One region of the Paraburkholderia sp. BL23I1N1 genome, then DNA from elsewhere that is predicted to be linked to it. Evidence: riboswitches for the same ligand, from Rfam matches in the RefSeq annotation. Region 1 holds a riboswitch; the other holds the start of a gene.
What was found. Region 1 has a riboswitch for glycine ahead of B0G76_RS25635 (D-amino acid dehydrogenase). Riboswitches for the same ligand answer to the same signal wherever they lie in the genome.

Region 1 (15,350 bases):
TGCGCGCCGAGCGCAACTGGTCCCTCGACGATCTCGCGAAGCTCAGCAACATCAGCCGCGCCACCCTGTCGCGCCTCGAAAACGCCGCCGTGAGCCCCACGGCGAGCGTACTGGGCAAGCTTTGCGTCGCCTACGGCTTGCCGATGTCGCGCCTCATGCACATGGTGGAAGAAGACTTTGCGCCGCTGGTGCCGCGCGAGGCACAAACCGTCTGGACCGACACGAGCGTCTGCTTCCGGCGCCGCTCCGTGTCGCCACCGGCCCAGGCGTTGAGCGGCGAGGCGCTGGAGTGCGAACTCGATGCCGGCGCGCGGATCACGTACGACGCGTCGCCGAGAGCCGGCCTCGAACATCATCTGATCCTGCTCGAAGGGCAATTGCAGATCACCGTCGACGGCCGGAGCCACGACCTGCAACCCGGCGACTGTCTACGCTACCAGTTGTTCGGTCCCAGTGCTTTCGTCACGCCCGCGCACAGCGCGGCCCGCTACCTCCTCTTCATTGTCTGAGTTCGAGCCACCATGAGCGCAACCGCCATCACGAGCTTTTCCGCCGACGACCTCGTTCGCCATCTGCCCGAACTCGGCGCGCTGCTGCATGCCTGCGTCCATGACGGCGCGAGCGTCGGTTTTGTCCTGCCGTATAGCGTCGAAGAGAGTGAAGCGTTCTGGAGCGGCAAGGTGCTGCCGTCGCTGCGCGCAGGTGGGCTCGTGTTGCTCGTCGCGTGCCATGGCGAGTCGATCGCCGGCACTGTGCAACTGGACTACGACACCATGCCGAACCAGCGTCACCGCGCCGAGGTGCGCAAGCTGCTGGTCCGCCCCGCGTTGCGCCGCCAGGGCATCGCCAAAGCGCTGATGACGGAACTGGAGCGCCGTGCGCACCAGTTGCAGCGCAGTCTGCTGACGCTCGATACGCGCACCGGCGACAAGGCCGAGCCGCTTTATGCCGCGCTGGGTTACCAGGCTGTTGGTGTGATCCCGCAGTTTTGCCGCGACACGCTGGAGGAGCGGCTTGATTCGACCACGATCATGTACAAGACGCTCTGAGTGCGGCGCCAGTGGGCCGCCCGTGATGCATGCTCAAAGCGGACGATACGCAATCAGGAAGCCCGCGATGAAGACTCAGGCGAGTCTTCAATCTGCGCTTTAGCATGCTTTAGCGGCGCGCATCGAACGCGATCCGCACGGCCAGACCGGCAAGCACGGTGCCCATCAGCCAGCGTTGCACCAGCAGCCACACCGGCCGCCCGGCGAGAAACCCGGCGATCGAACCCGCCATGCTGGCAATCAGCGCATTGATCGTGACGGCGATCACGATCTGCACGCAACCAAGCGCGATCGATTGCGTCAGCACGCTGCCATGCGACGGCGAAATGAATTGCGGCAGCAGCGACAGATACATCACGGCGATCTTCGGATTCGCGAGGTTCGTGATGAGGCCCATCGTGAAGAGCTTACGGCGGCTGTCGTGTGGCAGGTCGCGCACCTGGAACGGCGAGCGGCCACCCGGCTTGACCGCCTGCCACGCCAGGTACAGGAGATAAAGCGCGCCGCCGAAACGCAACGCGTCGTACGCGTAGGGCACCGTCAACAGCAGCGCCGTGATGCCGAACGCCGCGCAAAACATGTAGAACACGTAGCCGAGCGCGACGCCGCCAAGCGACACTAGCCCGGCACGCCGCCCCTGGCAAAGCGATCGCGAGATCAGATAAATCATGTTCGGGCCGGGCGTGAGCACCATGCCGAGCGAGACAAGGGCGAAGGCGAGCAACGTTGTGGCAGCGGGCACGGCGGTCTCCTCTGTGAATTGAAGTCGGGCAGTGCCGCCAAATATAGCCGATGCCGCCAATTCAAGCCTTTAATCCGGGCATAAATCCGCACATAAAAAATGGGCATTGCGCGCGGCTTCACAGGAAATGTTACAGGAAACACTTGCGAGGAAGTTTTTTGCCCGGTATCGTCGAGCCGTTCTGCAATGCAGCGCGGGAGAGATCGTCAGAGGGTTGTGACGACGCCGACGGAGCAACCGCCCCGGAAACTCTCAGGCAAAAGGACCGCGCAGCTGGAACATCTGGAGAGCGGCGCCGTGCGCGCCCACCGAAGGGGATTCCCTGCATACCGCTTGCATCGCGCGCGTAGGCTCACGGGAAGAAACTCTCAGGTACATGGACAGATGGGGCATCGACGCCGGTTTCGAAATGAAATCGACACCGGTGATGCTCAACTACTCTGGATCATGTCATGTCACGAATCGCCATTATCGGCGCCGGCATTACCGGCGTCACGACTGCTCACGCCCTGGCGCAGCGCGGCCACGACGTCACCGTGTTCGAACGTCATCGCTATGCTGCGATGGAGACCTCGTTCGCCAACGGTGGCCAGTTGTCCGCCAGCAATGCCGAAGTCTGGAACAGCGCGGCCACCGTGTTGAAGGGCCTGCGCTGGATGCTCACGCGCGACGCCCCGCTGCTGCTCAATCCGATGCCCACGTGGCACAAGTATTCGTGGATGGGCGAGTTTCTACGTCAGATTCCGCGCTATCGCGCGAACACCGTCGAAACGGTGCGGCTCGCGATTGCCGCGCGCGAGCATCTGTTTTCGATTGCCGAGCGCGAGGGGATCGACTTCGATCTGGAGCGGCGCGGCATCTTGCACATCTACAAGACACGCAAGGAATTCGACGCGGCGAGCAAGGTGAATGAAATGCTGCACGAAGGCGGCCTGGATCGCAATCCAGTGACGTCGAGCGAATTGCACGCGATCGAGCCCACGCTGCAGGGCGATTTTTTCGGCGGGTTCTTTACGCCGTCGGATTCGACCGGCGATATTCACAAGTTCACGCGCGGGCTTGCCGATGCGTGCGTGCGGCACGGCGTGGAGTTTCATTACGACGCGGAGATTACGGCGATCGAGCAGCCTGCTGAGGGGCGATTCTCGCTGAGCGTGAATCTGGCTGGCGAACCGCAACAGTTTGCGTTTGAGCAGATCGTGGTGTGTGCCGGCGTGAAGAGCCGGGACTTTGCGGCCATGCTCGGCGATCACGTCAACGTGTACCCGGTGAAGGGCTATTCGATCACCGTCTGTCTCGACGATGAAGTCAGTCAGCAGCAGGCGCCCTGGGTGAGTCTGCTCGACGATAGCGCGAAGATCGTGACGAGCCGGCTCGGTGTGGATCGGTTCCGGGTTGCCGGTACGGCGGAGATCAATGGGTTCAACCGGGATATCCGCGCGGATCGGATTGCACCGCTGGTGGATTGGACGAGGCGCTATTTTCCTGACGTGTCGACTTCGAAGGTGATTCCATGGGCGGGGTTGCGGCCTATGTTGCCGAGTATGTTGCCGAAGGTTGGGCGCGGGAAACGGCGCGGCGTTTTTTATAACACCGGGCATGGGCATTTGGGGTGGACGTTGTCGGCAGCGACGGCGCAAGTTTTGGCGGGGGCGATTCAGTAGGCGATTTTTTCGCCGCAGGCCCGGTGTCCGCAAGGACACCGGGCCTGTCAGAGATTGGTGTCCATGGGCCCGGCCAAAGGCAAAACCACCCGCATCTGTTAGTGTTCTCTAACCCCGGCAGCTCGATGGAGCCCACATGCCAAAATCCCGCCCGGCTGCGCACAGAGCAGGCAATATCGCGGGCAGCACGCGCCTGACCGACGGCCAAATCGCCGCCGAAGCCAAAACGCGGTTAGCGTGGGACGCGGCTGTTCCCCAGAACGCCATCAAGGTCAAAGTCTCCCACGGTCGCATCACGCTGCTGGGTGAACTTCACCGTGACCAGCAAAGAACCGCGGCACTCCAGGACGTCACCCGCCTGTTTGGCGTAGCAGGCGTCGTCGACCACACCACGATCAAAGCGCAATAGCATCAGTTGGGAAGCGGTCGATCCGATTGCCTGCCCGAACGTTGGTTAGCACCCCTTCGACTGAATGTTGACAGCAGCTTCGTTGGTGTTCAGCTCAAGGCTCTACGCCTCCTCTTTCTCGTTCCGCTTTGGTGGCTGGTAGCGCCATTTGCTCGCATTGGGGTCGTTGCGCGCGTCGTCGCGTTCACGTTGTTCGGCGCGCGCTTCATCGGCACGGCCAAGTTCGGCGCGCCGGTCGCGCACGGCGGCCGGCGAATCGGCCTGACGCAACGGCGACGCCGAACGTTTCGGAGAAGGTATTGATGACATGGTGCCTCCCTTTTCGAGGATGTGGAACGAATCAACGTTTCTTGCCGGTCCAGCGACGGTCCGGACGGTGTAGGAGACGAAGCTGACGCAGGTATATCGAAGCGCCTAACATCAGCGCCATGCCCGCCACGATGCCCCGGATTGCGGATGTCATGATTTTTCCTTGGCCCGCCGGCCGCACAGCGCTTGATCGCCTGCGACATGAGGGCGGGCATCCGATTGCGCGCGCGACTGCTTTTGAGCGAACCGGGTTGCGACAAGCCCTAAGCAAGGATCATGCGCTCAATTGACCGCTGTGTCTGTAAGCCATTGGAGCGGTGGGCCGTAAAGCCGTTGGCGCGGCCGAGGCCGCCGATCTTGCGCTCGACTTTAAGCGAGCATTAAGTGATTACGATTAAGCTCTTCATGCTAAATGCGCGACGGCGGACCGCATCTGGCGCGTTTTGCCCTGCTCGCCCATTGCCGGAACGGCCACCATGTCGACACCCAGCCGCCTCAAAACGCCTCTGATTCTTGCTCTCTCGCTCGTGCTGTTGTGCGCCGGCGTGGCCGTTCTGGTGGGCGTGTTCGGCTTGCTGGTGAAACTGCTGGGGCCGGCCTGACGGGCCTCGGAAGGCGGAAAACCTAAGCGCCCCCTGCCGTCCCGCCGCTCAGAAGCATATTGACGTCGATATCGGCGAGCTCCCCAATCCGCTCGATCGTCACGTCCGCGGGCGGATTGCTGGAAATCTCCTTGGGATCGAAAGCGTAGTGCCCCTGGCGAGGAAATACCGTAGTCAGCCTTTCTCCCCAGGACTTCTTCATGGCCGTCAGTATCCGCAACTTGTCGTCCACCATCACGTACTGCCGGGCCGGATAACACTCCATCACCTGATCGAGCATCTGCTCCTTATGGATGTAGATCAACACCCGCCCCTCGACCTCGTCCCATAAGCCCGAGCGGGCAATCTTGCGCGGTTGGAACACCACGTCGCCGTCGGACAGAATCACTGCGGGCCCCTGCTTCGATACGTGTTTGATCGCATCCAGGGCCCCCGGATACAGCCGGTTCGCAAACGGATAGTCGATCAGAAACGATGACATCAACAACAGGCGCGTGTCGCGCGGGTGCTCCCACCGATACCGCTGCAATGCCCCAAGGTAATCCGCATAGCCCAGCTCGGCGCGCAAGTCTTCAAAAATTTCCCAGTATCGCGTGCTGTTCTGCTCGCCGAACTCGCGAATCATGTGCGCACGTAAATCGGCCAGTACATGATCGTTGTCCAGCAGCGTGTTATCGCAATCGAACAGAAACACGACGTCGTGAGGCGTAGCGTGATCAGCTTGCATCGTGGCTCCCATGTCCCATGAATTAGCGCTTTGGTTCATCGGCCGGCGCGGCCGGTTTCTCGGCGTGACCGCCGAAGTCGTGCCGCATCGCCGACAACACCCGGTTCGCAAAATCCGCCTCGCCCCGCGAACTGAAACGCGCGAAGAGCGCTGCGCTCAGCACCGGCGTGGGCACGCCTTCGTCGATCGCGGCCGCCACGGTCCAACGCCCTTCGCCCGAATCCGATACGCGTCCTGCGTAGCTTTGCAGGTCGGCGTCGTTGACGAGCGATCCTGCTATCAGGTCCAGAAGCCACGAACCGATCACACTGCCGCGCCGCCAGACCTCGGTGACCTCGGCGAGATTCAATTGGTATTGGTAAAGCTCGGGGCGGCGCAGCGGCGACGTTTCGGCATCGGCTTCGCGCGCGTGTTTGCCGGCGTCGGCGTGGCGCAGAATGTTCAGGCCCTCGGCATACGCGGCCATCATTCCGTATTCGATGCCGTTGTGGACCATCTTCACAAAGTGCCCCGCCCCCTGCGGACCGCAATGCAGGAAGCCCTGATCGGCCGTACTGGCGCCTGGCGTGCGGCCTGGTATGCGACCCGGCGTGGCGGGCGCCGAGCCCGCACCGGGCGCGAGCGTCGAGAAAATCGGTTCGAGCCGCTGCACGACCTCGGCCTCGCCGCCGATCATCAGACAGTAGCCGCGCTCACGGCCCGCGACGCCGCCGCTCGTGCCGACGTCCACATAGTGAAGCTGACGCTTCGCCAGATCGGCGCCGCGACGAATGTCGTCGTGGTAGTAGGAGTTGCCGCCGTCGATCACGATGTCGCCGGGTTCCAGCAAGGGCACGAGGTTCTCAAGCGTCTTGTCGACCACCGCGGCGGGCACCATCAGCCACACCGCGCGCGGCTTTTGCAGTTGCGCGACCAGGTCTTCGAGCGAAGCAGCGCCCGCGATGCCCTCCTGCTTCAGTTTGTCCACCGCGGCCGGTTGCACGTCGTAAGCGATGCAGTGCTGACCGCCCTTCGTCAGACGGCGCACCATGTCCGCGCCCATGCGTCCCAATCCAATCATGCCTAGCTGCATTTCTCGCTCCGGAAAGTGTCTCGTTGCGCGCTTCGAGCCGGTTCGGCGTACTGGGGCCCTGCCGCGTGCTTCATCCGCGGCAAGCGGCTCTCCTGACTGCAGGTGCGTTTGATCTGATCCGACGGACAGACGGTAGCAGTCTCGGATCGTCCGTGCAGTGAAGCGGGCATCCCCGCCTGCACTGAACGACGATACGCTTCTTTACGGGAACGGAGAACCCTAGCGCCGCTGCGCCTGAACCTTCCTGTATTGCGCGCGCGCAAAACGCTGCACCGCGCGCCACATCTGCGGATAGCGGTAACCCGGCACGGCGAACAGCACCAGCGCGCAAAGCGCCAGCAAGCCGCAGAACAGGAACGTGCCGCGATAGCTGAACGCCTCGACCAGCAAACCCGACAACACGCCCGACAGAATCGAGCCGACCCGCGCCGCATTGAAGAACAGCGCGGTCGCGCGGCCCGGCGCGTTCGGCATCAGATCCTGTACGTAGGTCATGCCGAGGCACGAGGTCACCGCGACCACGAACGCATTGAGTATCTGCATCGGGATCAGCGCGTGGACGTTGCCCGCCAGCGACATCGCGATGAAATACAGGGCGTGAACCGCCGCGCAGGCGCCCAGCCAGTTGGGCTTGTGCAGGCTCGACGATTTCGCGCCGAGCGCGAGCATCATCGGAATCTCCGTCAAGGCGCCGAGGCCGAGCATGATCGACACGTCCAGATGCGTGCCGTTCAGGCCGTGCACGATGTAAAGCGGCAGGACGATCATCGTGGCGTTCGCGGCGAGACCGAGCAAGGTGAGCGCCGCCACCGCACGGCGGATGTCATTCTGCGAAGCGACGCCCGGCAGGTCTTCGTGCGCCTCTTCGCCGGGTGCGATCAGCGGCGGCACGGTGATCGAGGCCGACGGCTCCGAAGCCGTGTCTTCCACCGTGTGATCGCCCAGGTGCCCTTGCGGCTCGCGCATGCGCCAGACGATCGCCGCGCAGGCCCCGAAACTCGCCGCCGCAAACAGGAAGAGCCCATAGAAGCCGGCACCGGCAAGCACCAGCGCGCCCACCGACGGACCGAACACCCACGCCGCCGAGAGAATGGTCCGCAAGGTGGCGCTCGCGAACGCGCGCTCCGCGGGGTCCGGCACCGGCAGCGCCGCGCGGCTGAACGAGAACACCATCGAGATGGCTGAGCCGCCCGCGCCGATAAAGATGATGCCCACCGCCAGCAACAGCCGGTAGTCACGCACCACGCATAAACATAGATAGCCCAGTGCGGCGGCCACCAGTGCCGCCAGCAACAAAGGCCGATGCCGTCCGCTCGCATCGCTCCACCGCCCGGCGAAGGTGCTGGCGAGCACCCCGCTGGCGGCGATCAGCGTCATGAAGATGCCGAGCTTGAGCGGCGTCATGCCGGCGCGCTCGACGCCGAACAGTGAGAGATAGGGAGCGGTGAACGACATCGCCACACCGAGCAAGAGGGTGGCGGCGGCCAGCGGCTTGAAGCCAGCGATGCGCAGCAGCTCGAAAAAACGGGCGGTTTTCAACACGGATGGCGGTGGGTCAGGGAGAGCGAGTTGGCGACGCGCCATGCGCCATGCGCGATACGCCGCGGACTTCGTGGCCGGAACAACTGGGGCATTATCGTCCTGGCTTGCGGGCGCGTAAACCTGCGGCGCCGCATCCCAAATTCGTGTTGCGCACCGTTATGCGCCATGTCGAACAATCAGGGGGTTTGCTCAGGGGGACGAACACGCGTGCCTTGAGGCCTGGCAATATCCACTCCCGTCGCACTGCCCTCACCCGCCGGCTGCACAACGATGTATCCGCTCTTTTCGAGCGTCCAGCGGTGCCATTGATTGCCATAGGCGCCACAGGCAACACCGAACACTACAGACAGCACCAGTCCGATCGTGCCGATCGTTTCACCCCACAAACCCGAGAAGAACAGCAGCGTATTGACCGCCAGCATGATGAATGTGGCGAACCACATTCTCTTCGACATGGCCCAGATGAAGCCCAGCAGCAACGCGCCCCAACTGAAGCCGGTGCCGACTGTGACGGTTTCGTCCTTGCCGGGGTGCCGAAGGTAGATCTTTTCTGCCATTTCCTTTCCTGAACGCGATGGTGCATCTAGATGCGAATCATGACGTCTAACATGTCGCGCTGACAAGACCATGAGTTTCTTTGAAATATGCGCGGTGAGGCACTGTTGAGCAATGCGCGAGATAGCCGCGTTACCCCGCCGTTTCGGGCCGGCACTGTGAGTCCACAAGGTCAATGAAAGCCCACGCTGCACGCAAAAACGTCCTCGCCCACGTCACTGACGATCCCGGCCATAGCTGCTACTCTTTACCCAATCAATCGGAGCACCGCACCCATGGCAAGCCAAATCCCCTATTCCCCGCAAGCGCCCTCGCGAGCCGAAGTCGACGCCCTGCCCGGCACCACGGTCATAGAATTTGGCACGAACTGGTGCGGTTTCTGTCAGGGCGCGCAAGCCTCGATTGCCAAAGCCTTCGAACCTCATGCCGGCATCCGGCATCTCAAAGTCGAAGACGGCCCCGGCCGCCCGCTCGGCCGTTCCTTCAAGGTCAAACTCTGGCCCACGTTGATTTTCCTGCGCGATGGCGCCGAGGTTGCACGTATCGTGCGTCCAGGCAGCGCAACGGACATAGCCGAGGCTTTTGCGTCGCTCTGACGCAAGACTTCATCCGCAAACCGGCTTCAAGGGAGTACACCTCATGGACACCCGTAGCGAGCTGCAAGCCACCGTCAATGCGATGGTCCAACCCGGCAAAGGTCTTCTCGCCGCCGACGAAAGCGGCCCGACCATCGCCAAGCGCTTCAAGACGATCGGCCTCGACTCCAGCGAGGAAAACCGCCGCGCCTACCGCAACCTCCTGCTCACCACGCCGGGGCTCGGCGCATTCGTGAGCGGCGTGATCCTTTACGAAGAAACGCTCGGGCAAAAAGCGGACGACGGCACGCCTTTTCCGCAAGTCGCCGCCAAAAACGGCATCGTGCCCGGCATCAAGGTGGACCTCGGCAAGATTCCGCTCGCGCTCGCCCCGGGTGACGAAATCACCGAAGGTCTCGACGGCCTCGCCAAGCGTTTCGTCGACTACAAGCGGCAAGGCGCGCGCTTTGCGAAGTGGCGCGCGGTTTACAACATCACGGCGAGCTTGCCGAGCCGCCTCGCCATCGAGGCGAATGCCGACTCCCTCGCGCGCTATGCGGCGATCTCGCAGGAAGCGGGCATCGTGCCGATCGTCGAACCGGAAGTGCTGATGGACGGCGATCACACGATCGGGCGCAGCGCGGAAGTGACCGAGGCCGTCTTGCGCGAGGTGTTTAACGCCCTGCACCGGCATCGCGTGGTGCTCGAACATATCCTGCTGAAGCCGAGCATGGTGTTGGCGGGCGCCGAACATGCGCAGCAGTCGGCTATGGCGGATATCGCGGCGCACACCGTGCGGGTACTCAGGCGCACAGTGCCGTCGGCGGTGCCGGGGATCGTGTTCCTGTCCGGCGGGCAATCGCCGGAAGAGGCAACGGCCAATCTCGACGCCATGAATCGCCTCGGGCCGCTGCCCTGGAATCTGAGCTTCTCGTATGGGCGCGCATTGCAGGAGCCGCCGCTACAGGCATGGAAGGGTCAGACGAGCAACGTCAAGGAAGCCCAGGCGGCGTTGCTCAAGCGCGCCCGTCTGAACAGCGCGGCGGCGCTCGGCAAGTACGACGCGGCGCACGAAAGGAGCTAGTATCTGCGCTGGGCAGCCGGTGCATGCCGCCGTTTGTCGGCAAGCTCGATCCCTGCCGAACAGGCTTCAACCGAAGCCGTCGGCAGGGACGATCAGACCCGACTCAACGATTCGCGGTGGTGGCGCGCGCAATCTTGTCGAGCAGCGCCTGCAACGAAACCGGCTTGCCGAGGTGGCCGTCGTAGCCGGCGCGGATGGCACGCGTAGCATCTTGCGGCCGGCCGAAACCCGTCAGCGCGAGCGCCGGCACCGAGGCGGTGGCCGGCAGTTTGCGCAGCGCCGTGATCAGCTCGTAGCCGTCCATGCCCGGCATGCCGATATCCGACAGGATCAGATCGAACTGCTGGTGGGCTGCAACAGCAAGCGCGTCAGAACCATTGGTTTGCGGCCACACTTGCGCGCCTTCAAGTTCGAGCAGACTCTGGAACGCCTGCAAACTTTCGACCGCGTCGTCCACCAGCAGAATCCGCATGCCCTTGAGCAAACTGGCGTCGCCCGGCATTTCCCGGATTTCGGGCTGCGCCACCGTGCTGTCGGCCGGCAGCCAGACGCGAAAACGCGCGCCCTTCCCGAGCCCGGCGGATTCCGCCTGCACATGGCCGCCATGCATTTCGGCAAGCTGTTTGACGAGCGCGAGCCCGATCCCCAACCCGCCGCTATGACGCCGATGCGCGCCCTCGGCCTGGCTGAACATGTCGAACACGTTCGGCAGGAAGGCAGGCTCGATGCCGCGCCCGGTATCCTGAACGTCGACAACCGCATAGCCGCCGTCGCGCGAGAGCGTCAGCTTCACCCGCCCGCCCTGCGGCGTGAATTTCACCGCATTGCTGATGAGGTTCCACAGAATCTGTTCGAAGCGCACCGGATCGGCGTCGATAAAGAACGGCTCGGACACGCCGTGCACGGACACATTCACGTGATGCGCCAGCGCATCGGCCTCGATCGCGCTGCCAACCAGCGCCGTGATCGCCGCGATATCCACGCGCGAGCGCTCCAGCGCCAGTTTGCCGGTGCGCACACGCGACAGATCGAGCAGGTCGTCGATAATCTTGGCGAGGCTGATCACCGAGCGGCGAATCGCATCGGCCGCATCGCGCACCACGGGCAGCCCTTGCGTCGACGGCGCGCGGTCCAGCATGTCCGCTTTCACGTGAATCAGGTTCAGCGGGTTCTTCAGTTCGTGCGACAGCACCGCGAGGAACTCGTCCTTCAACCGGCTGGCCGCCTCCACCTTCAGGCGCACCGAACGTTCAAGAGAAATCTTGCGCTGTTCGAGCGCCTCGGTGCCCTTGCGCTGCGTCAGATCGCGCACGATCTTCGCGAAGCCGCTGAAATTATCCGACGACACCTGCGTAATCACGCCGCTGCAATAGAGCCGCGAGCCGCTTTTGTGGATGTACCAGCGCTCGTCTTCGACACGGCCATCGTTCCGCGCACGCTGCCGTTCCGCTAGCGGTTCGTTGGCTTCGCGCTCCTCCGGCAAAAAGAGCCGGTCGAGCAATTGCCCCGTCATCTCGCTCTCGCTGTAACCGAAGATCCGCTCCGCCCCCTTGTTCCACGTCACCACACGGCCGTCCAGATCCTGCACGATGATCGCGAAGTCGTTGGTGCTTTGCGCGGCGAGATGCAAACGCTCTTCGCCTTGGCGCACCAACTGCTCGGCACGCCGCAATGCCGTGATATCGACGATGGTCAGCACCGCCCCTTCGATGTGATCGTCGGTGGTGCGATAAGGCGAGAGGCGCGTCAGGAAATAGCGGCCGTCGACGCCGCGAATCTCACGTTCGATCAGCTGCAGCGATTCGAAAACGGTGACCGTGTCCTCACCCATCTGCGGATAGTCGAGCCGGTGCGTGATGTCGTGCAGCGGGCGGCCCACGTCGGAGGGAATCACGTTGAACAGTTCGGTCGCGGCCGGCGTATAGCGCTTGATGCGCATCTGGCGATCGACGAACAGCGTCGCGATGCCGGTCGAGGCAATCACGTTCTGCAGATCGTCTGTGGCCTTGCCGGTTTCCTCGATCCTGGCCTGCAACTCGGCGTTGACGGTAAACAACTCCTCGTTCAACGATTGCAATTCTTCCTTGCTCGTCTCGAGTTCTTCAGTGGCCGCACGGAGCTCCTCGTTAATCGCCTGCAGTTCCTCGTTCGATGCCTTCAGCTCTTCAGTCGAGGCCTCCGACTGCTCGACTGTCGAGCGCAACTCCTGCTTCGTGCGATGCAGTTCGTCTTCGAGGTGCCCCAGCAGCGAATCCTGGGTGCTCGGACCGGCCTGCTGAACGAGTGGCGCGGGCGCGCCGGCTACGGTCTCTTCAAACAACACCAGCGCGAATTCCAGTGAATCTTCCGTACGCCGGTAGGGGCGCACGATGATTCGCACGTGCGCCTCGGACATGAACTCAATCGGCTCGGTCACGACCTCGCCCTGGCTGCGCAACGCCTGGAACAACGCGCCGCGCAGTTGCAGGCGCAACGCCGGATTCACCAGCATGACCAGGTTGTACGACGGCTCGCCGCGCACAAAGCGCAGGAAGCGGCCGGCGTGCTCGGACATATGCAGGATGTTCGCATCCATATCGACCACCACACTCGGCGGCGCATACAGCTCGAGAATGCGGTGATGCAAGGCCGAAAACGGCAGGCTTTGCGGCAAGGCCGGCGCCGGCCCGACGCTGGCGACGGCGCTCACTCCGTCGTGCTGTATCACCGGCATGCTGATCGGCGGGCGCACCGCGGTGGTGACCAGGTTCGCGCGATAGATGCGGTTCTTCTTATCGACCGGGGTGAACAGATCGCCCGCGGCCTCCGCGGATTCCGAGCTGCCGAGCAGCAAAAAACCGCCGGGTTGCAATGCAAAGTGAAACATTTGCAGCACCTGGTTCTGCACGCTGCGATCGAGGTAGATCAGCAGATTGCGGCACGACACCAGGTCGACACGCGAAAACGGCGGATCGCGCAGCACGTTGTGCACGGCGAACAGCACCTTTTCGCGGATGGTCTTGGTGACGCGAAAGTGCGAGCGTTCGGGCGTGAAGAACTGGCGCAGGCGCTGCGCGGAGACATCCGCGGTGATCGACTCGGGATAGATGCCCGCACGGGCGAACGCAATGGCCCGTTCGTCGATGTCGGTCGCGAATAGCTGGAACGGTATCCCTTCATGCCGCTCCGGATGATCGGCCAACAGCATGGCCAGCGAATAGGCTTCTTCCCCCGTCGCGCAACCGGCGATCCAGACGCGCACCGGATCATCTTCGGTTTTCTTCTGGAACAGCTTCGGCACGATCTCGTGCTCGATCACGTCGAAGGCTTCTCGATCGCGGAAGAAGTTGGTCACGCCAATCAGCATGTCCTTGAGCAGCGCCGGCGTTTCCTCGGGATGCGTGAGGACATAGTCCTGGTATGCCTGCAGATCGGGGATGCCGTTGACCTGCAGACGGCGTTCGATACGGCGCAGGATCGTGGCGCGCTTGTAGTGACGGAAATCGTGGCCGGTGCGGGCACGCAAGGTGGCGAGCACGCCGAGCAAAGCCCGCTCGGCGTTCGACGCGGGGGTGCCGGCCACAGCGTCTGGCTGCGCGACAGCCAGCGTTTCAGGTTCGTCGTCAGTGGGTGGCAGGCGGATTGCGCGGGCGTTGTCCGCAAGTTCGCGGAGCTTGCGCGGCATCTGTGCGGCCGGCAGCGAGAGGTCGATCATGCCGGTCGCGATCGCGTTCTGCGGCATTTCCGGGTACTCGGCGTCCCCCGGGTCTTGTGCAATCGTCACGCCGCCCTGTTCCTTGATGCGGCCGATGCCGGTTGCGCCATCCGCGCCCGTGCCCGACAGCACGATCGCAATGGCCCGCTCGCGGTGAGTGTCGGCAAGGCTGCGGAAAAACAGGTCGATGGCAATCGGGCGGGCACGTGACCGGTCAGCTTCGACGGGTGTCAGACGGCCGTTGTCGAGCGACAGATCGTTCGACGGCGAAATCACATAGACGTGATTTTTGTCGACCTGCACAGGGTGCAGTACCTGGCACACCGGCATGCCGGTCGCGTGTTGCAGAACCTGGTCGGCACTGCTGGCATGGTCGGGCGAAAGATGCAGCACGACCACAAAGGCCATGCCCATATCGGACGGGGCATTCTCGAAGAAGCGCAGCAGCGCCTGCACGCCGCCCGCGGACGCGCCGATGCCGACTACCGGAAATTCCAGCGAATGGGTGTCCGGCTCGCGCGCGTTTGCCGCGTTTGCCGCGTTTGCCGCGTTTGCCGCGTTTGCCGCGTTTGCCGCGTTTGCCGCGTGGGCCGCATCGGCCGCTTCGGTGTCCGCGCTAGCGGTGTTCGCCGGTGTGGCTGTCTGCGTGCCCACCTGCGCGGTCGACTGCGTGTTCGTTGGAGACGCCCCTGCTTTCCTACCCGCCATACCCATCCCTTGTGCGCTACGTTGCGTCCCGGTGCCCTCGCCTTTTTTGCGGCGTTGGGCCCTTGCTGCTTCCGCTCGCATTGTCGCGTGTGTCGTGCCGCATTGCAAAGGCCGGCATCCGAGGGCGCGCACCCGCCTGTTATGGTTCGCACACCACCAGTGCGTGCAGTTCGTCGATATTGAAGGGTTTGGCGAGTATCGCCACGCCGAGCCTGCGCGCCCGTTCGAGTTCGTCGGCGTAGCCCGTCATCAGCGCGATCTTCTGCGCGGGCCACGCGCTGCGTACCTTCTCAGCAAGATCGATGCCGTTGAGCCGGCCCGGCATCTGGATGTCGGACAGCACGAGTTCGAACTTTGCGCCGCCGCTCAGCACGTCGAGCGCCTGGTCGGCGGTCGGTTCGTGCCGCACCTCGCAGCCGAAGGTTTCGAGCACGGCGGCAACGCCCGCCGCCACGTCTACGTTATCTTCCACCAGCAACACGACACCCTTTGAAACCAGCAGCGGCTGTTGCGTCGTTTCGACCTCCGGCACCAGCGCCTTTTGCCGATCGCGATAGCGCGGCAAATAAAGCCTGACTGTTGTGCCGCGGCCTTGCACGCTGTCGATTCTGGCCGTGC
Region 2 (15,350 bases), on a different contig from region 1:
CCACGGTCCGGCAAGGTTCGCCGCGCTGAACCAGCGGCCCGACAGCAGCAGGTAGTAATGGTTGTCGCGTGGTTCGACGAAAAGCGCGTGGTCGGCGTTGGCGACGGAAAGCAGATTCACGCCCTTCACCGGTTGCAGCGCCGGCTTGCCGTTTGTCACCACCAGTTCGGCCGGCTGCGCGGCGACCACCACGTCAGGCGCTTGTGCAGGCTTCTTGCCATCGGCGGGCAACATCGGGTCGGATTTGAGATTCGTTTGCGCATTGTTCGATGCGGCGACCAGTTCGTGCTGCGGCGTTGCGTTCAAATGCCACGGACCGTCGAGCGTTTTTGCCTCGTACCAGTAGCCTGCGGCGTTCAGATGCAGCGTGCCGCTTGCGTCTTTGAGCAGCATCGCTCGCGTGTTGATCAGGCGTTGATAGTGCGTGTCGCCGAGCACACGCCAGTTCGCGTCGCCATCGACCAGCACGAGCAACGTGGGACGCTCGGCGAAGATGATGTTGGGCACAGTGTTCTGCACCGCGAGGCCGGGTTCGCCGCCTTCGTGGGTGCTGGCATAACTGGCCTGTAGCTGTTCAAGCGAGGTGGTCAGACCGTCTTTCGGAATCCGCTCCTGCAAGGCCGTTTTCACGTCGGCAGCGGCAGCCGGTGTAGCGGGCATGCCGACCCGATCGAAGACGATGTCGAGCAGTTGAACCGTCGAACTCGTCCTGTCGATTTCAGCCCGCGCGGTGAAATGCGCGACGCCGTAGTTCGGCGTGCTTCGCGCCGACCGCGAAGGCCGCCCGGCCTTCGATCCGGTTGCCTTGCCACACTTCGACCTGCGGCTGGTACAACTCGATGCGCTGCTGGGCGCTATCGAAATCGCGCGGCCAGACAGTTGGGAGGGGCTGCAGTGCAGGCTGCACGGCGGCTGCGGCGAGCGCCTGTCCAGGCGTGGCGAGTGTCACCGCCAGCGACGTGCAGACGCCGGCGAGCAACAGCAAGGACTGCTTCATCGTTGTTTTCACTATGCATCGCTCCATGAGCATTGACGGCGGGATAGACCGGTCGTCGGACGCAACGTGCCCAGTCGACAAGTCAACCGGGCACGCTGATCGGCAAGATGCGAATTCGCTCCTGCTCGCCGTCAGCACGACCTCGATATCAAGCAATGCCATCCTGCTCCGAGCTGACGCATCAAGTCCCGGTCGCGGCCATGGTCCCGACGGCCCCACCTTTTGCGCGTAGCAACTCGGTCAGGATTTCCATTGACCGCCCCTCGTCTGCCGTCAGGTCAACAAGGAAACGGTCGTTATTTTTTTGCATCCACACCATCGGCATGTCCCACCACGCAAGTTCGAGAAGTTTCTCGCGGATACGCTCAGAGAACCGGAATCGAACAAGACGTGCAGGGCTACCCACATAGATGCCGTAGGGTTCGCTTTTGAAATTCGGCGGCACCACGGTTCTCGCCCCGATCACGCATCCGTTTTCGATGGTGGAACCGCCAAGAAACATTGCTTCGTCGCCGATCCATACGTCGTTACGGATTACCGTATCGTCGTACTGAGGCGGTGGTACGTTGTTCAGCCCACTGCCGTAAGCGCTAAGCATCGACGTTGAAATCGTCCGCATGTCGTGCTGCCCGTTCAGCAGGAACTTCAATCTCAAGCCACCCGCGACATATTTTCCAATGACAAGCTTCTGCGACTCGCCATCATATTTGGCGATCGAGCCGACACCGATTCCCGAGCACTTGCCAATCGAGAAGGTCCCAATCTTCGCTTCTTCATCCAGCCAGTCTCGGAAGAAATTATTCGGGATCGTGGAGATCGATCCATCCCGATATCCGAGCACGATAAAAGCTTTCGAAAAGGGGTGTTGGGGCTGAACTCCGATAAAGTCGTCTGATGTGGTTACGTTCATGATGGTCCGCAAAAGGGGGTTCGCATCGCGTCGCCGGTCACACCTCAACATTGAGGCGCGAACGTCGACGAGGGTCCCGAACAGCATATCGACGGGTGCGGTGGCGCACTTCGTCGAATAGGGCCACATTTCACGACCATTTCGATCCATAACCACGTTCCCACGGTTCACCGCCACGCACTACCCGCCTGCACATAAAACGCGTTCTGTCCCGGCCCGTGCGCGACGTCGATACCCATCGTCACGCCGAGCTTGCGAGCAATCAGATAACGAAAACCTGCGCCAAAGCCGAACGCGGTCGGCGCATCCGAAAACGAATGCAGATGGCCATAGGCTTTACCGACACCGCCAAAGCCGAGCACCGACCAGCGCGGCGTAACGTTCCAGCGGATTTCGGCTTCCGCGGTGAGCTGGTTGTTGTCCTGGAACTTCGCATCGGACACCCCGCGCAACGACACATAGGGCTGTGCAAAAAACGGAATGTTTCCTTGCGAAAAACCGGTGTCGGCACGCAGACCGAGCACCCAGGTCTTCGACAGCGGAATCCACTGATAGCCGCGTGCCGTCTGCTCCTGAAGATTGGTGGAACTGCCAAGTCCGCCACGTGCGAGGTCCGCTTCGAGCTCCGCGCAGGTGCCGCTCGACGGATAGAAGATGTTGTCGCGCGTGTCGTAGTCGACCACCACGCCGCCCTTGGCAACGCGCTGATCTTTCTCGAACTGGCGAATGCCCTGCGGGATACTCGAACTGAACCGTGTGCTCGCGTCGAAGAAGGTGTAGCGCGGGCCGACGTACCAGTGGCTATTGCCGATCCGGAACAAGACCTGCTGGACCAGGGCAATACCGTCGAGCTGATATGCGCGCGGCTGATTCTGGATGCCGTAGTAGTTCAGATGCAGCCCCACCTTGGCGATCACCCCGAGATAGCGGATGTGATCGTCGTCCCATGTGTGGAAGTGCATCAGTCCCGCACCCCAGCTATGCGTGCCGGTCGCAAAGCCGCCGAGGCCGGTGATGTTCGGCGGTGCTTTGGAATCGTCGGAGTCGCCAGACGCGTCGGCGCTTTTCTTCGGCAGCGAGAAATGGAGCAAGCCCAGGCCGAGACCATAGCCGACTGCAGGCGCGGTGATCAGCGTCGGCACTGGCAATACGCCGCTATGCGTCAGGAGCAGATTGCTCATGTCGAAAGCGCCGTCATCGGGATCGGTGAATTTCGACACCGCGTGGCCGTGGACCGACACGAGCAGCAACGCCACGGCCACCGCCGAAGCGCGCAACCCGGCGCTGCGGCGCCCATCGACCCGCTCGGGCGCCGCGGCGGCGGCGGAAAACGGCACACACAAGGAACAACGCATCACCAGACGCATGCTCCGTTACTGGAAGGTCGCGCTGACCGAGAGTTCCACCGCATTCCCCTTCGGCCGGTTGCTGACATTGAACTCATTGACCCACCGCAGCGATGCCGACACCGGCGTTTTCTGGACCTTGCCCGACCACGTGACCATCGGCCCGATGCCCACCGAATGCCCCTGATTGCCGCCGGTGGCATCGGCCAGGCCACCGCTGTCATGGCCGATCTGCTGGATGTAGCCATCGGCGTAGAAATACTTGGTCTCGTTAGGCTTGTTGACGAAGATGTTCGATTTCGCCACCGCCGTACGCGTGAAGTAGTCCGTACCGAACGCGGCGCCGTTGCTGATGGTGTTCCAGTTGGCGGGCAGCCGCTTGCCGAAAGTGTTGAAGTTGAACAAAGGCGTGACCAGGTCCGCCTCGGCCTTGGTCGCTTCGTCGACGATCGCGGTCTTGATCGCCGGATCTTTCTGCGCCGCCGCGATCAGCGCGCGCGCCTGCGCGTAGAGCGTTTCTTCGCCGCGTTGCGGCGGCGTCTCCTCGAGCACCATGGGCAGTTCGTCCCAGAACCGGTTGGGATCGACCCATTTGATCTCTTCGGCGTTGCCGGCCGCGGCACCACCGGTCGGACCGAAGCTCGGCAGCTTCGACCAGTCGGTTTCCTTGACCTTGCCGTCGTACTCGGCGAGCGGATACAGGCCGATCTTCGCGATCACCGATTGCACGGCCACGCGATCTTCAGGTGTGCCGACCAGGTTGAACGAGCCTGTGGTGTGTTTTTCGGCATCGGCCAATGCGGCTTTGCCGTCCGCGACACCGGCTTCGAGCGCGGCGCGCGTTTCCGGCGGCAAGGCGGCCGGATCGAACGGTGCGCCTGGCGCAATGCCAATCTTCGCGAAACGCGCCATCAATTCCTTTTCGGAGGGAGCGGGGGGTTGCGCGAACTGCAGCAGGAAATTCAGATTGGCGATGAAGTCGACCGAGGTCGCCTTCGCTTCATCCCACTTCGGAAAATCGAGCTTCGCGACGGACGGCGGTGCGGCCGTGTGCTCGAAGGCGGATAAGGGCGGCGATCTTGATCCGCGCTAAGGGGTCGCTCATGAGGCGCTGCATACGCAAGATTTCGAGGGCACCACCTTTTTTGTATGGTGAAATCTCCCGTGCGTACCGCTCCAGTAGGTTCCCGAGTGTGTTGCGCTCGGCGCTGGTGCGATCAACAAACATGCCCCGAGCAATTTCGCTCTCGATGGTCGCGGCCCAAGCCTGCGCTTCGCGACGCGACGGAAATGTCTTGGAAATCGATACCCCGCCGCGCTTTCTGATTGCGGCTTCGTATTTGGTGGTGCCCCGGCTGGAGCGCTTGATGATGCTTGCCAAGCTTCCCATTATCCTCCGCAACGCTGTTACGGAAAAATTACGGGAGCCTCGGGAAATGGGCGAGGAACGAATTTCGGAATTCTTGCTAATCCCTTGATTCTATTTGGTGCGCCCGGCTGGGATCGAACCAGCAACCCCTGCCTTCGGAGGGCAGTACTCTATCCATTGAGCTACGGGCGCTTCAACACGAAAGCGCGGCAACCTGAACAGGAGCGACGCCAAAGCGAGACCGAAAGGATACCCGGTTTCGGCTCAACCGTCCACCGGACGGCCTATATGGCGGGATTTGGTGTCTTCTGCCAGCCATCCAGGCGGTGCCAGCTGCGCCTCACGATGCGGGTAAACGCCTGCTGAACACCTCGCCTCGCCCCTCGCCGCCGCCGAAATGTTGCGTCTATAATCGTCCGTGCCTGATTTAAGAACAAGAAGTTGCCGTCACGCTGTACCGCTCACATACCCACGGAGACGAGACAAGCATGAGCGAAGCACCACACGGAGCCCCAATCAAAACCCCCGGGCAGCTCATTGCCGCGATCATTGCCAGTTTTGCGGTGCCGATCGTCATCATCGTTCTGCTAGTGATCTACGTCGATAATTCGACGCGCACCGGCGCCGGTACAGACAGTCTTTCCGAAGCCGAGGTCAGCGCGCGCATCAAGCCGTTCGCGCAAGTCGACATTCGCGACGCCAACGCGCCGCGCGTCTACAAGACCGGCGAAGAGGTCTACAAAGCCGTTTGCTCCGCGTGTCACGCGTCGGGTGCTGCAGGCGCGCCGAAATTCACCAATACCGCCGACTGGGCGCCGCGCATTGCGCAGGGCTTCGACACGCTCTGGCACACGGCCCTCGCCGGCAAGGGCGCGATGCCCCCGCGCGGCGGCACCAGCCCGGACGACTACAGCGACTTCGAAATCGCCCGCGCAGTGGCTTACATGGCGAACAATTCCGGCGCGAGCTTCCCTGAACCGGCGCAGCCGGCAGCGGGAGCTGCGGCCGCCGCTTCGGGCGCTGCCGCCGCTGCGCCGACAGGTGCTTCGGACGCCGGGGCCGCTCAAGCCGCCGCCGCGATGGCCGCCATGGCAAGCGTGCCGCAAGCCGCTGCACCGGCGGCCGGCGGAACGCAAAGCGCGGACGCCTCGCAAGCCGGCAAAGCGCTGTATCAGCAGGTTTGCCAGGCGTGTCACGCGGCCGGCGTGCTGAACGCGCCGAAGTTCGGCGACAAGGAAGCGTGGGCGGCGCGCCTGAAGGACCCGATCGACACGGTCTACAACTACGCGCTGCACGGCAAGGGCGCGATGCCGCCCAAAGGCGGTTCGACCGCTTCAGATGCGGACGTGAAGGCCGCCGTCGATTACATGATCAGCGCGGCGAAATAAGGCGCTTCCGAGACCGCTTCCGGCGGTTGCCTGCTGCAAAACAAAAATCCCTGCACCGTGGCGACACGGGCAGGGATTTTTCATGTGCAAGCGCTCGATACGCCGTCAGGTCAGGTGCCCGCCGATGCAAGCGCAGGACGGCTGAACGCCTCGACGAATGCCAGCGCCGGCGTGCTTCGCGCGAGCGACGTAAAATGCGCGTGCAAGTCGGCGGGTACGAGCCACGGATAGCTCAACCCATCCTGCAACGCTTCGAGCAATGCGCCGTCGGCGTCGGGCACGACGTCCATGCGCGCGATGTGGATATGAAACCCCGTGACCGCCGGCGTCGCGTCGAAACTCCACCGATACACACCGTGGCCGACGCGCAATGCGCCGGTGGCCTTCTCGCGCATCACCACCAGCCAGGGCAACGCGTCGATCGTGCCGTTATCCAGCGTCAGCGAATCACACACGTAGTAAGTGCGGCACCGCGCGTACTGAGCGCCAAAATCACTGACGAGCGTTTTCGCGATCGCATCGCTACCGACCGTGCGCGCCGGAAACGCGATATTCGACGTAGCGAGCGAAATGGTGAGAACCGCGTCCGGTGCAAAGGCTTCGGCAATGCGGTCAGCACGCGTGTTGTCTTTTGCGTCGATGTAGGTGTCGAGCGCGCGGCGATAGTGCGCGAGCGGCGGCGTTGGCATGCGGGCGGTCTCCGAGTAGCGCCCGATAGACGCGCAATCGACGTCCAATTAACGGGCCGTGCCACTGTAGCTCGCGTTCACGAAAAACCGCCGATGCACCTGACGTGCGCGGGGTTTTGCACCCGCGCCGCGCCAACGCTCAAGGCTTCTGCAACAACGCCTTCAAACTCGCGAGCCGGTCTTTCGGCGACATCGGCGCTTCTTCAGGCGTCGGCGGCGGGGCATCCTCGAGCAGCATCTCGGGAATAAAGCGCGACGGCTCGCACACCACGGTTTCGCGCGCGCGCTTGCGCTTCTTGCACCAGTTCAGATGCAGGCTGCGCTGCGCCCGCGTGATCGCGACGTACATCAGACGCCGCTCTTCCTCGATGCGCGCGTCGTCGATCGGCTCGTCGTCGGGGCCGCCACGGTGCGGCATGATGCCTTCTTCAACGCCGACCAGAAATACGTGCGGATACTCCAGCCCCTTCGACGCGTGAACCGTCGAGAGCCGCACCGCATCCGGATCTTCTTCGCGGCCTTCGAGCATCGACATCAGGGCCACGGTCTGGATCAGGCCGAGCAGATTCTTGCCGGTGTCGCCGAGGCCGTCGGCGGTGTCGTAGCCGGTTGCTTCGCCATTCCCGGAACCGTCCGAGCCCGCGGGCTCAGCCTTGGTGCCCTTGCGCTTCAACCATTCCATGAACTCGAGCACGTTCTGCCACTTGGACTGCGCCTGACGTTCGTCGAACGCGTCGTACAGATAGGCTTCGTAGTGGATCGCGTCCATCAGTTCGTCGAGCAGCGGGCCGGCGGCATCTTTCTCGGCGCGGTCGGTGAGGCGCTGCATGAAGTCGCAGAACACGCGCATCGGTTCAATCTGACGCGGCGACAAACGGGCCTCGATGCCGCCCATGTACACCGCTTCGAACAACGACACCTTCGCCTGGCCCGCAAACGAGCCGAGCGCTTCGAGCGTCGTATTGCCGACGCCGCGGCGCGGCGTGGTGATCGCGCGGATGAACGCGGGGTCGTCGTTCGCGTTGGCGATCAGGCGCAAATACGCGCAGATATCCTTGATCTCGGCTTTGTCGAAGAACGACTGGCCGCCCGACAGCACATACGGAATCCGCTCGCGACGCAGCACCTGTTCAAAGATGCGCGCCTGAAAATTGCCGCGATACAGGATCGCGTAGTCGCGGAAATTCGCGCGCCGCTCGAACTTGTGCGCGGACAGTCGGAACACGACGGACTCGGCCTCGTGCTCTTCGTCGTTGCACGGTGTGACAGTGATCGTGTCGCCCATGCCGTGTTCGGACCACAGCTTCTTTTCGAACAGCTTCGGGTTGTTCGCGATCACGTTGTTCGCGGCCGTGAGGATACGCACCGTCGAACGGTAGTTCTGCTCGAGCTTGATCAGATGCAGCTTCGGAAAATCCTTGCTGAGCTGCCCGAGATTTTCGAGCGTCGCGCCGCGCCAGCCATAGATGGCCTGATCGTCGTCGCCGACCGCCGTGAAGGCCGCGCGCTTACCGGCCAGCAGTTTCACCAGTTCGTACTGGCACGCGTTGGTGTCCTGATACTCGTCGATCAGAAGATAGCGCAGCTTGTTCTGCCAGCGGTCGCGTACCTGCTCGTTCTTCTCGAAGAGTTCGGCGGGCAGACGGATCAGGTCGTCGAAATCGACCGCCTGATACGCATGCAGCGTCGCCACGTAATTGCGGTAGACGATGGCAGCCTGATGTTCGTCCTCGTTCGCGGCGATCGCGATCGCCTGCTCGGGCATGATCATGCCGTTCTTCCACAGCGAGATGATCGACTGGATCTTGCGAATGAAGCCCTTGTCCGTCGAGCCGACCTGCTCCTGGATCATGCCGAAGCAGTCGTCCGAATCCATGATCGAGAACTGCGGCTTCAGGCCGACGTGTTCCGCTTCCTGCCGCAGAATCTGCACGCCGAGCGAATGGAAAGTGCAGACCGTCAACTGGTTGACGGGCACTTTGCGGCCTTCCTTGCCGGGCGTGGTAAGCGTCTTGCCTTCGAGCAGCTTGCCCACGCGCTCGCGCATTTCCAGGGCGGCCTTGTTCGTGAACGTGACGGCGGCGATGTGGCGCGGCTCGAAGCCTTTGGCTTCGATCAGGTGCGCGATTTTTTGCGTGATCACGCGCGTCTTGCCGCTGCCTGCGCCGGCGAGCACGAGACACGGACCGTCAAGATAACGGACCGCTTCATTTTGAGCGGGGTTCAGGCCTGCGGACATCGTCTGTGGATGGGTAATGCGGTTGAGGGCGCCTGGTTGCGGAATCGCGAGACCGAAGGCCCGGGGGCATGCTGCGCGGGGGCGGCAGCTGGAACAGCGCCGCGTGTGCTGCGGGCTCCAGCTCGCTCCGCTTTCGCGCGAGAGGAGCGATGTTAACACGGATATCGCCGACAACCGCCCTCGACAACGCTGACAGTCCGCCTTGGGGACATGCCACAATTACGCCGTTGCGCGCCGTCGCCGCGGTGGCAAAACGGCGCGCCGTTTTTGCAGGAAGACACGCATGTCCGTATCGCTGAAGATTGGATTGATGGGTTACGGTTTTGCTGGCGCGACCTTTCATGCGCCGGTGATCGAGCACTGCGGGCGCGCGAACATCGCGGCCATCGCGACGAGTCAGCCCGAACACGCGCTGGCCGATTACCCGCATGCAAAGGTGGTGGCCGATCTCGACGCCCTGCTGGCGCTCGAAGAAATTGACTGTGTTGTGATCGCGACGCCCAACGACACGCACTTCGACCTGGCGCGCCGCACGCTGGAGGCGGGCAAGCACGTGGTGGTCGACAAGCCGGTCACGCTGACCGCCGCCGACGCCCATACGCTCGCCAACATCGCGCTCGCCCGGGGCAAGCTGTTCGTGCCCTTTCACAACCGCCGCTGGGACGGTGATTTTCTGACCGTGCGGGATCTGCTTGCCGGCAGAGAGCTGGGGCGCATCACACAATACGAATCGCATTTCGACCGTTTCCGGCCGGAAGTTCGGCAGCGCTGGCGCGAGGAAGCTTCGCGCGGCGGCGGTTTGCTATTCGATCTCGGACCGCACCTGATCGATCAGGCGCTGGCATTGTTCGGCGCACCGCAGACCGTGTCTGCGACGGTTCGGACGCATCGCGACCAGGCCAGCGCGCCGGACTACGTGCATATCCAACTGGGATACGGCGAGTTCGAAGTGGTGCTGCATGCAAGCGCGCTGACCGCGCTCGTCGCGCCGAGGTTTGCGATTCACGGCACGCAGGGGAGCTACGTGAAATACGGGCTCGATACGCAGGAAGATCAGTTGAAAGCGGGCCTGCGCCCTGGCGACGAAGGGTTCGGCGCAGACAACACGGCGGGCGTGCTGCGCGTACTCGAAGACGGTCAGGAAGTGGAGCGGGAAGTGCCTACGCGCAACGGCGAATATGTCGGCTTCTATATTGCCTTGGCGGATTCGATTCAGAACGGCGTGAAGTTCCCTGTCAGCGCTCAGGACGCGGTCGACGTGATGACGATTATCGAGCTTGCCGCCCGAAGCTCGGAAGAAGGCGCCCGGCTACCGTTCGAGCGTATTCGCTGACTGACTGTTTGCCTACGGGGCGCTTTCTGACTATCTGGCGGCGGCATGCGAACCATGCCGCCGCCAAAGCCAAAAAGCCTGACAACCCCGAAAGGAACATAACGTTACAAATAACCCCGCCTTCCCGGTCAGCGCGAATCCCCGGCTATCCGTTGCTACCCCAGTAGCACCACACACACAACGACAACGACTTCCGGAGAGTCCATGCCCCGTATCGTCCGCGCAGTAGCAGCATGCGCCTTGCTCAGCTCCCTCGCCGCCTGCGTGGTGGCGCCCCAGCAACCCGCGCCGGCGCCGCGCCCTAACCCGCAGCAGATCGCGGATCAGCGCTTCAACCAAGTGAACGGCCGTATCGACAACCTGAGCCGCCGCATCGACGCTCACGTCAACCAAGGCTACTACCCGCCCCCGCAAGGCGGCGCGTTGCACCATCGCCTCGACGTGATCCGTCAGGAAACTCGCGACATGGCGGCACAACACGGCGGCGGTCTTTCCGGCGACGAACAGCGCGTGCTGAACCAGGAACTGGACAACGCGGCACACGCCATCGGCGAATAATCGCGCCGGTTCAGGCACTGAAGCAAACCAGCGCGGGCATCACGTCCCGCGCTTTTTTTTTGATATCCGCGAGCCCGCAGCGCCAACCGCCATACCCGTTACGGGCCTTTATTTGACAAGCCTCCGGCCCTCGCGTACATTCGCCGCACGCGTCGGGAGAGCGTGCTGGCCGCAGAAAATCGCAGGCCGCGCCGCCGAAGGGGCATACCCGCAAACTCTCAGGCAAAAGGACCGACCGCGTCGAAAAACCCGCGTCCAGGCAGCATCAAGACATGGATTTTTCGCACTCTGGAGAGCGGCAGTAGCCGTCTGCGTCGCGTACGTCGAACGTATATCGAGCAGATTCTGGCAGGCTGCCCACCGAAGGGGCGCGCGTTTCACCGTGGCGATGACGGCTTCAACATCGCACGGCAGCGCAATCTCTCAGGTATCGAGGACAGAGGGGTCATGCAACGCAATCGCTCGCAGGCATTAGCCGCGAGGCGTAGCGCCGCATGGCCTTTTTTGTTTCGCGAGACGCCTGAGGCCCCATGACCGAACTCAAACACACCCCGCTCAACGCCACCCATCGTGCGCTCAACGCCCGTATGGTCGATTTCGGCGGCTGGGACATGCCCGTCAACTACGGCTCGCAGATCGACGAACACCGCGCCGTGCGCACCGACGCCGGCATGTTCGACGTCTCGCACATGTGCGTTGTCGACTTCACCGGCGAGCGCGTGCGCGCCTTCTTCGAATTCGCGCTGGCCAACAACGTCGCCAAGCTGCAAACGGCGGGCCGCGCGCTCTACTCCTGTCTGCTGAACCCGAATGGCGGCGTGATCGACGATCTGATCGTCTATTACTTCGGCGAAAATCATTTCCGCGTGGTCGTGAACGCCGGCACCGCCGAGAAAGACATCGCCTGGTTCGGCCAGCTCAACGCCGAAGGCAGCTTCGGCCTGACCATCACGCCGCGCCGCGATTACGCGATCGTCGCCGTGCAAGGCCCGAACGCCCGCGAAAAAGTCTGGCAAACCGTCCCGGCCGCACGCGCCGCCACGGAAGCCTTGAAGCCGTTCAACGCCGCGCGCGTCGAAGGCACGCCGTTCGGCGAACTCACCGTCGCCCGCACCGGCTACACCGGCGAAGACGGCTTCGAAATCATCGTCCCGGCGAATCACGTCGTCGCACTGTGGAACGCGTTGCAAGCGCAAGGCGTTCGCCCGGCGGGTCTTGGCGCGCGCGACACGCTGCGCCTCGAAGCCGGTATGAACCTGTACGGCCAGGATATGGACGACAACGTCTCGCCGCTCGACGCCGGCCTCGCCTGGACCGTCGATCTGACGTCGCCGCGCGACTTCGTCGGCAAAGGCAAGCTCGAGGCCGACGGCTCGCAGGCCGCGTTCGTCGGTCTGATCCTGCTGAAGGACAACGGCAAGGCGGCTGGCGTGCTGCGCGCTCATCAGAAAGTCGTCACGCCGCAGGGCGAAGGCGAAATCACCAGCGGCACTTTTTCCCCGACCATGCAGGAATCAATCGCCTTTGCACGTGTGCCGAAAGGCGTGCAACCGGGCGACACCGTTCACGTCCAGATTCGTGACAAAAACGTTCCCGCAAGCGTGGTAAAACTGCCGTTCGTACGCAACGGCAAGGTGCTCGCTGTTTAAGCAGCCGGCGCGTGCGTCAGTCCACTTTTAAGTTTTTAACGAATCACACCGCATAGGAGCATCCGATGAGCATCCCGGCCGATCTGAAATACACCGAATCGCACGAGTGGGTCCGCACCGAAGCGGACGGCACGCTGACGGTCGGTATCACCGACCACGCGCAGGAAGCGCTCGGCGACATCGTCTTCTTCGAAGTCCAGGAACTGGGCAAGACCGTGAGCGCGGGCGAAACCGTTGCCGTGATCGAGTCGGTGAAAGCCGCCTCGGATATCTACGCGCCGGTTTCGGGCGAAGTGATCGAAGCGAACCCGGCCGTCGCCGACACCCCGGACGGCGTGAACAGCGCGCCGTACGAGAACTGGCTCTTCAAGATCAAGCCGGCCGCGGACGCATTGCTGGATCGCCTGATCGACGCGGACGCGTACTCGAAGTCGATCGGCGCCTGATTCGCCGCACGTTGCACCATTACGTTTAAACCCGACAGGCGCGGCGCGTCCGATTCGATCATCGAACGGACGCCCGCACCGGCAGGAACACCTCATGAAGCTCGAACACCCGGATCGTCTGATGAACCGCACTCCTCTCTCGCTCGCCGCGCTCGAAGTGCACGACGCCTTCGCTGAACGGCACATCGGCCCGGATTCGGCCGACCAGCACGCAATGCTCGAAGCCCTCGGCTTCGCGTCGCGCGCCGCGCTGATCGACGCCGTCATTCCGAAAACGATCCGCCGCAGCGAAGCACTGCCGCTCGGCCCCTTCGTGCAGCCGAAGAGCGAGGCCGAAGCGCTCGCCGCGCTGCGTGAGCTGGCGGACAAGAACCAGGTGTTCCGCTCGTACATCGGGCAGGGCTACTACAACGCGCACACGCCAGCGGTGATCCTGCGTAACGTGCTGGAAAATCCGGCGTGGTACACCGCGTACACGCCGTACCAGCCGGAAATCTCGCAGGGCCGTCTGGAAGCGCTACTGAATTTCCAGCAGATGATCGTCGACCTGACGGGTCTGGCGATTTCGAACGCTTCGCTGCTCGACGAAGCCACCGCCGCCGCTGAGGCGATGACGCTGCTGCAACGCGTCGGCAAGCCGAAGTCGAACGTGTTCTACGTCGCCGACGACGTGCTGCCGCAAACCATCGAAGTGGTGAAGACGCGCGCCACGCCGGTCGGCATCGAAGTGAAAGTGGGTCCGGCAGCGGAAGCCGCGAACGCGAATGCGTTCGGCGTGCTGCTGCAATACCCGGGCGTGAACGGCGACGTGCGCGACTACCGCGCGCTCGCTGACGCGATCCACGCTGCGGGCGGCCACGTGGTGGTCGCCGCCGACCTGCTCGCGCTGACCGTTTTGACGCCGCCGGGCGAATGGGGCGCGGACGTGGCCGTCGGCAACACGCAGCGTTTCGGCGTGCCGGTCGGTTTCGGCGGCCCGCACGCGGCTTACCTCGCCGTGCGCGACGAATTCAAGCGTCAGATGCCGGGCCGGCTCGTTGGCGTGACCGTCGACGCACAGGGCAATCCGGCGCTGCGTCTCGCGCTGCAAACGCGTGAGCAGCATATCCGCCGCGAGAAGGCGACCTCGAACGTGTGTACCGCGCAGGCGCTGCTCGCGATCATGGCCAGCATGTACGCCGTCTATCACGGCCCGCACGGTCTGAAGACGATCGCGCTGCGTGTGAACCGTATCGCCGCGTTGCTGGCCGCCGGCGCGAAGAAGCTCGGCTACACGCTGGTCAACGACACGTTCTTCGACACGCTCACGTTCGAAACCGGTGCACGCACCCAGGCACTGCATGACGCTGCGACGGCCAAGCGCATCAATCTGCGCCGCGTGAGCGACACGCGCGTCGGCATCTCGATCGACGAAACCACCACGCGCAGCGATCTGGCCGATCTGCTCGCGGCGTTCGCCCAAGCGGCATTTGTCGACGAAGTCGCGCAAATCGACGCGCTCGATGCGGCGCTTCCCGCAGAGAGCACTGTGCCCGCCGCGCTTGAACGCACCAGCGCGTACCTCACGCACCACGTGTTCAACCGTCATCATTCTGAAACGGAAATGCTGCGCTATCTGCGCAGCCTGTCGGACAAGGACCTCGCGCTCGATCGCTCGATGATCCCGCTCGGTTCGTGCACGATGAAGCTGAACGCGACCTCGGAAATGCTGCCGGTCACGTGGCCCGAATTCGGTCAGATTCACCCGTTCGCACCGGCTGAGCAAACCGTCGGTTACCGCGAAATGATCGATCAGCTCGAACAGATGCTGATCGCGGCCACCGGCTATGCAGCTGTCTCGCTGCAACCGAACGCCGGCTCGCAAGGCGAGTACGCGGGTCTGTTGATCATCCACGCTTACCACGCGTCGCGCGGCGAAGCGCATCGCAATGTCTGCCTGATTCCCGCTTCGGCGCACGGCACGAACCCGGCGTCGGCGCAAATGGCCGGCATGCAAGTGGTCGTGGTGGCGTGCGACGCGCAAGGCAACGTCGATATCGAAGACCTGAAGAAGAAGGCCGCTCAGCACGCTGAGAAGCTCGCGGCGATCATGATCACGTACCCGTCCACGCACGGCGTGTTCGAAGCGAACGTCCGCGAAATCTGCGAGATCGTGCACGCGCACGGTGGCCAGGTCTACGTGGACGGCGCGAACATGAACGCCATGGTCGGCCTGTGCGCCCCGGGCCAGTTCGGCGGCGACGTCTCGCACCTGAACCTGCACAAGACCTTCTGTATTCCGCACGGCGGCGGCGGACCGGGCGTCGGTCCGGTCGCCGTCGGCGCGCATCTCGCGCAATTCCTGCCGAATCAGCTTGCAACGGGCTACGAACGCGCGCCGAACGGTATCGGCGCTGTGTCGGGCGCACCGTACGGTTCCGCCTCGA

Region 2: linked by a shared signal. The riboswitch ahead of gcvT (glycine cleavage system aminomethyltransferase GcvT) and the one ahead of B0G76_RS25635 (D-amino acid dehydrogenase) in region 1 are both predicted to bind glycine.

The regions. Positions count from the first base shown of each region.
Region 1 covers NZ_RAPV01000001.1:5,479,354-5,494,703, reverse strand. Annotated here, with positions in the region: gene B0G76_RS25650 (helix-turn-helix domain-containing protein) at 1-509, shown strand, start outside; gene B0G76_RS25645 (GNAT family N-acetyltransferase) at 522-1,049, shown strand; gene B0G76_RS25640 (LysE family translocator) at 1,159-1,791, opposite strand; glycine riboswitch at 1,976-2,069, shown strand; gene B0G76_RS25635 (D-amino acid dehydrogenase) at 2,244-3,455, shown strand; gene B0G76_RS25630 (BON domain-containing protein) at 3,592-3,864, shown strand; gene B0G76_RS42535 (hypothetical protein) at 3,967-4,173, opposite strand; gene B0G76_RS44090 (hypothetical protein) at 4,205-4,327, opposite strand; gene B0G76_RS44085 (hypothetical protein) at 4,650-4,775, shown strand; gene B0G76_RS25625 (HAD family hydrolase) at 4,798-5,502, opposite strand; gene gnd (phosphogluconate dehydrogenase (NAD(+)-dependent, decarboxylating)) at 5,525-6,574, opposite strand; gene B0G76_RS25615 (sugar efflux transporter) at 6,794-8,116, opposite strand; gene B0G76_RS25610 (DUF2628 domain-containing protein) at 8,293-8,673, opposite strand; gene B0G76_RS25605 (thioredoxin family protein) at 8,947-9,267, shown strand; gene B0G76_RS25600 (class I fructose-bisphosphate aldolase) at 9,311-10,330, shown strand; gene B0G76_RS25595 (CheR family methyltransferase) at 10,434-14,732, opposite strand; gene B0G76_RS25590 (hybrid sensor histidine kinase/response regulator) at 14,872-15,350, opposite strand, start outside.
Region 2 covers NZ_RAPV01000002.1:271,557-286,906, forward strand. Annotated here, with positions in the region: partial or broken gene B0G76_RS33875 (carbohydrate-binding family V/XII) at 1-997, opposite strand, end outside; gene B0G76_RS33880 (acetyltransferase) at 1,179-1,907, opposite strand; gene B0G76_RS33885 (BamA/TamA family outer membrane protein) at 2,075-3,262, opposite strand; gene B0G76_RS44360 (transporter) at 3,281-4,165, opposite strand; gene B0G76_RS44365 (hypothetical protein) at 4,254-4,634, opposite strand; tRNA gene B0G76_RS33900 (tRNA-Arg) at 4,739-4,814, opposite strand; gene B0G76_RS33905 (cytochrome c5 family protein) at 5,111-6,010, shown strand; gene B0G76_RS33910 (hypothetical protein) at 6,121-6,699, opposite strand; gene B0G76_RS33915 (UvrD-helicase domain-containing protein) at 6,839-8,938, opposite strand; gene B0G76_RS33920 (oxidoreductase) at 9,222-10,271, shown strand; gene B0G76_RS33925 (hypothetical protein) at 10,476-10,829, shown strand; glycine riboswitch at 10,973-11,074, shown strand; glycine riboswitch at 11,108-11,279, shown strand; gene gcvT (glycine cleavage system aminomethyltransferase GcvT) at 11,360-12,478, shown strand; gene gcvH (glycine cleavage system protein GcvH) at 12,544-12,924, shown strand; gene gcvP (aminomethyl-transferring glycine dehydrogenase) at 13,019-15,350, shown strand, end outside.